One region of the Nitrospira defluvii genome, then DNA from elsewhere that is predicted to be linked to it. Evidence: riboswitches for the same ligand, from Rfam matches in the RefSeq annotation. Region 1 holds a riboswitch; the other holds the start of a gene.
What was found. Region 1 has a riboswitch for fluoride ahead of KJA79_RS16220 (DHA2 family efflux MFS transporter permease subunit). Riboswitches for the same ligand answer to the same signal wherever they lie in the genome.

Region 1 (3,342 bases):
TTTATAAAGACCGCCACCTCGTCGAGCGCTTCTTCTGCCGACTCAAGCAGTTCAGGCGCATCGCCACACGCTACGAGAAGCTTGCGCAGAACTTCATGTCTATGCTCAGTCTGGCTTGTGCCTGTATTTGGCTGGCATGATCGCTACCATGCAATTGTTAACACACCCTAGCACTGCTCGACGTGAAAAGTGCTGCAGCCGAAGCGAACTGTGAGGAAAAACGAGCTGACCAGCTGGCAGATCAGATGCAAGAAAAACGAGAGGCCCGGGCTAGACGTCTCACAATCTTCGGTGTTCTTGGAGGCGGACTGGTCGGAATCCTCTCGGGCGGGTTGGCTGCAGTTGATCCTTCATCGATGGCCGGGGGCCTTGCAGCCATAGCGGCAGGTGTCGTGGCATCTGCTTTCGGCGCTGCAGCTCTGTTCGATGACCCGCGATACGACTTTCAGCATGGCCGAAATCTCTTACGGGAGGTGTGGGAAGGACCAGATGAGCCTTCACTCTTTCCCCAGTCGGTGTGGCGCTTTTTGAACCGGCCCTTGCGGGATGACCCAGCACAGCGCTCGTTGCGTGAGACGCTGATCGCCCGCTGGCACCAGGATGGCAGGCTTGGCAAAGCCGGGTCGGACACCGAGCGGCGGCGCATGGCACTGTTCTTCGGCCGGGGCGGTTCTTACGACATTGAGGATCTCCGAGCGCGTGCCGCGATGATGGATTTGCTCGAAGCCGAGGTGGATCTCATGAGCCACGATCTCGAACGACTCATGCAAAACACACTATCACTAGGAGCCCCATGATGAGGCTGCGCATTTCTGATCGTCGATCTTCACCATTATGGGCTCGAGGCAGAATACGACGCCTGTCGTCTTCAGGGGTGGATTGGTGTGGTCATAAGCTTCCTTATGAATTCCGCATGGTAATCGTGAGGCCTGATTTTCTCAGTTTGATATCGCCTTGACAGGCATCGCACTCCAAGGTATGGTCAAAGCACGGTGAAGGAGTTCACCGCGAAACGCCGCCAGGGACACACCCTCGTGGCTGATGACTCCTACGGCATAGCAAGCTGTGGGAGTTTTTTTGTGAGGGATGGAGAGATGGTCCAGTACCTGAGTACACGAGCTGAGCGGATTCGCACAGCGAGCACTGTGCGAATTTGATTTTATGCAATCGATCATTGTCGGAAACCAGCTCCCAGCGAGTGATCAAGCAAGGACTGATTTTTGCTTCCAATTTAAGCGGATGTTTGTAACCAATTTGAGTGCGTGAATAATGTTGATGGAATCGTGGTCCTGCATGTGTAGGTAACGAGCGCAACTCAGTGTGACAGGGTGATGGAGTTCACCCGAATTGCCGGTACGAGCCGGCTGATGACTCCTATCAGCGAATGCGCTGGTAGGAGTTTTTTTTTGCAGAAGCGGAGAGACAAGGTGGAGGAAGGGCTTCGAGGTGCCCCGAAGTCATGGCATCCCCGGTTCCTCCCGAGGATGTCCCTCCACCCCTTAATCATGACTTCTATGGCGTTGGTCCGTCGTGCAGATACGCAATGCGTTGCATCACGTTCCGTTCGTGATACCCCTCGAACCGATAGTCTGTCGCAAAAGGTGGAGTAACTGATGTCGGTTCTCGCTACGCCTCGCTTGCACGGATGGCGGTTTGTGCTGTTCACCCTCCTGCTTGGACTTGGGCATATGATCATCCTCTTTAATGCAGGGGCTTATACCGCGCTGTCGCCCCATACGGCTGGCGACCTCGAAGGGGTATCGCCCAGCTTTGCATCCTGGGCGACGACAGATTTTATGATTGCGCTGGCGTTGGCCTTTCCCATCGCGCGGTGGCTCTCGCATCGCTATGGGGATGTCCGTGTCTATATCGGAGCCTTCATTGCCTTTGCCCTGGCCTCCTTGGCCTGTGCCCTGAGCGAGAGCCTGTGGCTATTTTTACCCGGCCGAATGCTGCTCGGATTGTCTGGAGGCCTGACCCTGTCGATCGGGCAAACCCTCTTGCTGGATGAATACCCCGATCGGCTCAAATCTGTCGGGCTCGGCCTGTGGGGAGTGTTTGCCCTGCTGCCCTTTACGATTGGCCTGGCACTGGGTGGATGGATCGCAGACGAACTCGGGTGGCGGTACCTCTTCCATTTCAACACCCTGGCTGCACTCGCCATTGCGGGCATGGTCGGCTATTTGCTTCGCCATCGCGGATGCGACTCTCGACGCACGGCATTTGACGTTGTGGGATGGATGCTCTTGGCCGTGGTACTGGTTGGCATTCAAACCATCCTCAACCAGGGCAATGATTTTGATTGGTTCGACTCGCCCTTTCTTACGACTGTGTTGGGTGTCGTGCTCATCTCTATCCCTGCCTTTGTTATATGGGAGCTGGGAACGCCTGATCCCGCCGTGGATCTTCACCTATTCAAGCACCGTAATTTTGCACTTGGGGTGCTCATCCTGAGTGCCGGATTCTTCTGTCTCCAAGGGCTGCTCTCCATGTTCGTCGTACAGCTTCAGCTGTTGATGGATTACTCGTCCTCATTGGCCGGGATGGAATTTCTCCCCATGATGCTGCTGGGAATGCCCATGCTCATGGTGGCACACGTCTACTCCATTTCCCATCGATTCGATGCGCGTATTTTCGCGTCCCTGACCTGTGTGGGGTTCGCGGGAACGTTTTATTGGATCGGGCTCTTTGATGAACCCCATTCGTTCGACCAACTCTTCTGGCCCATGTTGTTGGAAGGCCTGTTCCTGGGATCGTTCTTTATCCCGCTGAATATGCTGACACTCCACGGCTTACCTCAACATCAAATCCTCCACGCAGCAGAAACCGCCACGCTGTTCAGAATTGCGGCCGGAGGGTTCGGCATCAGCGGGCAGGGGATTGTCCTCTTTCGTCGCACGCCCTTTCACCAGCTCCATTTGGCTGACCATTTCGGTGGACGGGTGTTCACCTCGTTCGACCCCTTGCAGGGGGTCTCGACGACTCTCCGAGAGGTAGGATTCAATTCCACCACGGTGGCCCCGAAACTTCTGTCTCTGATGAAGCAGCAAGCCGCCATTCTGTCCGTGAATGATGCGTTTCTTCTGTCGAGCTATGTGTTTCTAGTATTGGCTGTACTGGTGTGGATGGCCTCTCCCACGCGCTATGCCGGTGTGATAGGCCGGAACGATTGGCAGGAACGGCAAGCCGAAGAATTGATGGAGGAAGTATGAGGCCAGAGATTGCCCTGACACAGGTCTGTTTGCTCTCAGGGTGGCTGTTGCTGGGGAGTAGCTGCGCCTGGATTCCAGCGAGAGAGCAACCGGTCGAATATCTCGAGCCGCCTGAGATGACGGAAACACT
Region 2 (3,342 bases), on a different contig from region 1:
CAGGAACACGACCGACCATGGCTGGTCCTTGGCGCACAGCCGACGCAGGAGCAGGGTGCGTGTCGCGGGCAGCATGTTGTGTAGGGTCCCGTCGAAAATCAGCACCTGCGGCCGTGTCACGATCGCGCGGGCCACGAGAATACGGAGAATCTGGCTGATGGACAGGGTAACCTCCAGGCCGGAGACCGGCGTGTGCAACCCCTGCGGCATCGCGTCGATGTCGGTATCCAACTCCACGAAGCGCAGGGCCCATTGGAGGTCGTCATATTCGATGCTCGGTCGCCCGAGGGTGAGGTTGTCCTCCAGCGTGCCGTCCAGCAACGTCGGATGAGAGTCCAGGATGAGGCCGCGTACCCGGCTGATGGCATCCCGCTTCACTTCGACCAGATTCATTTCGTTGTACCGGACGAAGCCTGTGGTCGGGGGATGAAGCCCGGCCAGCACTTTGGCGAGAGCGGTCTTGGCGGGATTGCTGCTGCAGAGGATGGCGACCTTTTCTCCTGGTGACACCTCCAGCGAGACGTTCTGAAACATCGTGCTTCCATCCGGACTGGTATAGGACAGGTTCCGGCAGGTCAGCCGAATACCTGATACCCCGAATTGCATCGCCGGTACATCCTCCTTGGCCTGCTCTTCTTCTGTCGGTAGTGAAAACACGGCGGCGATTTCCCGGCAGGAGACGAAGGCGAAAAACATGGCCACCATGCGTCGTGCCAACGTGTCCATGTTCACCAGCAGATTCCCCACCAGCACCTCGGCGGCGGCGAATTGGCCCACGGTCAATTGGCCGTCGACGACGAGAAGTCCGGCGGTAATGATGAGTCCGCTGTGGCCGACCACCTGCCAGAGAGCGGCGGCCTTGTACTGCCTTCCGGTCAAGGTATCCGAGCGGCGTTGTCGAATACGGGCATAGAGGCGGGTGAGGCCATCGGTGCGTTCCAGCAGATAGGGGCTGTCGCCTGCCGCGCGAAGGTGCGGGAGGTTGTGTGCGATGTTCTGAATCCAGCCGAAAATCTGGTAGTGCAGTCGGGACATCTCCAGGGTGATGAAGAAGCCGCCGCGGCCGAAGAGTGTCAGCAGTCCGACAAAGCCCAGAATCAGGACCAGAATGTAGAGGGTGAAGTAGGGGTGAAACAGGATCAGCATGGTCACCCCGATGGTGCCGACCACCGCGACGTTGAACAGATCCGCCACCATGGCAACCAGCGCCCGGGTGAGTAAGTCAGCCTCCATGAATCGATGGGCCTGTTGCGGCGCGAACGTGTCGTCACGCAAGCGAGGAAGCAGCCGCGTGAAGGCGATGGCGATGCGTGTATAGATCCGCTGCTGGAGCGTTTCGACCGCGCGCGCCTGGAGCACGCGGAAGGCGGCGACCCCGGTCAGCGAGCTGGCGACGAAGATCGTCAGCGTAAAGATCATCCGCGGCTCCATGGCAAAGGAGAAGGTGCTGACCAATTCCTGGACGGCGATGGGGACGCAGAGAAGGAAGAATCCGATCGCGACGGCGTATGAGGCGATGATACCGAGCATCGACCGTTCGAGCGTCAGGAGGAGGCTCAAGTGCGTGAAGATGTCGCGGAGGACCCGGGTCAGTTGATATTGCGGATAGGCCGGGCTGGTCGTGGGCTGTTCGCTCAAAGAGGCTCCTACCGCGTGGGGCGCTGGTAGGAGTTATCAGCCGGGCGCGGAAGGGCGGTCGGCGGTTCTCGGTGAACTCCATCACCTTGGGACTCGTCAGGAACAGTGCGAAGTCTAGACCGGCATCCCTGCCGCCGTCAAGACAATCGACGGTTCTCGGTTCGCTGAGCCTGTCGCTGAGGCCGTGGAGGGGCTAACGCAGGAAGAGCGATTTGAAAATCAGCGCGGTGCCCGACAGAAACAGAAATACCGCGAACGTGGTCCGGTATCGATCCGTGCTCATCTTGCTGTAGAGCAGCAGGTCGGTGCCCAGGAACATGCTGATGCCCGCGGCCAGGTATAAGACAGTCGTGGGGGTGGCGATGGTCGAAGGACCAAGGGAGAGCCCGAGCGTCAGGAGTTGAAAGAGCGCAAAGGTCCCGTAGGACACCGCGGTGGTGGCGCGGGTCTGGTCTTTGTCGTATGGCTTGCTGTGAATGATGGCCGTCAGCAGTGAGCCGCCCAGATTGGTCAAGCCATGCACCATGCCCATCACCACGAAGTACGTACGCTCATACCGTACGAGTGATTCGATGACTCGTTGAAACGGCGGATATACGCTTTTCAGGGCGGCCACGATCAGAAAAACCCCGACGATGCCGCCGATGTTCAGTTTGCGTGTCGTCACCAGCAGAAGCCAGAGGATGACGCAGGGAATCGAGAGGGTGAGGATCTGCCGGTAGAACGGAAGATGAATCTGCCGATAGTCCTTACTGACTTGGAGCAGGTTGATGGCCAGCGAGATCGGCAGGAGTGTGGTCAGGGTGGTGATGAAGTCGTAGCCCAAGACCAGCAGAATCGGGGTGCCGAACAGGAGGACGCCGACGCCGAAGAGGGATTGAATGGTGGCCGTCAGGAGAATCGTTGCGAGAATGTCCCAGTGCATGGTGACGCTGTCCCATCCGGCGCGGGCTTTTCTCGGCCCGGCTTGTGCCTCTTACGGTTGCTGTCGGATATAGCGCAGGGTCGTAGCGCCGGTCAAACAGTGTAAATGGCGTCGAGGAGGTGATCGGCGGTTGATGGAACGGCATGCCTGCGGGGTTATTGTGGCTTGGAGGGAACCGGGCGATCGGGCGGAGCGGAGACGGTGAAGCGCATGGTGCCCATCAAGCTCATGTCGTTGATCTGTTCGCCAGCGTGGATTTCCACTTTATAGCGACCGGGTTTCCAACTGCCTTCCGCGGGGAGCAATGTGAGGTAGCCGGTTTGGTCTTCCAGGGCGATGTACATGGCGTCTTCGGCCACGACCGGTTGCCCCGCGGCTCCTGCTTCCGGCTCGGGATAGCAGCGCCCGAATACTTGAAACGATTGATAGTGCTGGTGCAGTTCGAACACGATGAAAATCGGCTTCGATCCGGCGGTGAACTGCTCTGTGGGGGCGACGGGAACGATTTCATGGGTCCGTTGAAACCCCAGTTCTTCATCGAATCCCTCGGCGAGCACGATGCGGCGAAACATGCCTTCGGGCGGGGCGTCGAAATTGTAAGGTTTGGCGTTCTCAGTGCGGTTCTGAAAGTCCGGGATCGGCACATTGCGCGTGAGAGGGAGATCCTCAGCTCCAAGGGGGGAGCCTGAGAGGAGGACGATGAGGCAGACAAGCGCGCCGAGCTCCCGCATGCTGTCTTGGTACACCTGCCCTAGCAGGCCTGTCAAGGAAGTGCGTGG

Region 2: linked by a shared signal. The riboswitch ahead of KJA79_RS07035 (ATP-binding cassette domain-containing protein) and the one ahead of KJA79_RS16220 (DHA2 family efflux MFS transporter permease subunit) in region 1 are both predicted to bind fluoride.

What each region holds. Positions count from the first base shown of each region.
Region 1 is NZ_CAJNBJ010000017.1:238,384-241,725, reverse strand. It holds one part of gene KJA79_RS16230 (IS5 family transposase) at 1-140, shown strand, start outside; gene KJA79_RS16225 (hypothetical protein) at 393-797, shown strand; fluoride riboswitch at 983-1,058, shown strand; fluoride riboswitch at 1,319-1,384, shown strand; gene KJA79_RS16220 (DHA2 family efflux MFS transporter permease subunit) at 1,614-3,212, shown strand; gene KJA79_RS16215 (efflux transporter outer membrane subunit) at 3,209-3,342, shown strand, end outside.
Region 2 is NZ_CAJNBJ010000001.1:1,444,582-1,447,923, forward strand. It holds gene KJA79_RS07035 (ATP-binding cassette domain-containing protein) at 1-1,638, opposite strand, end outside; fluoride riboswitch at 1,659-1,733, opposite strand; gene KJA79_RS07040 (sulfite exporter TauE/SafE family protein) at 1,832-2,563, opposite strand; gene KJA79_RS07045 (hypothetical protein) at 2,719-3,294, opposite strand.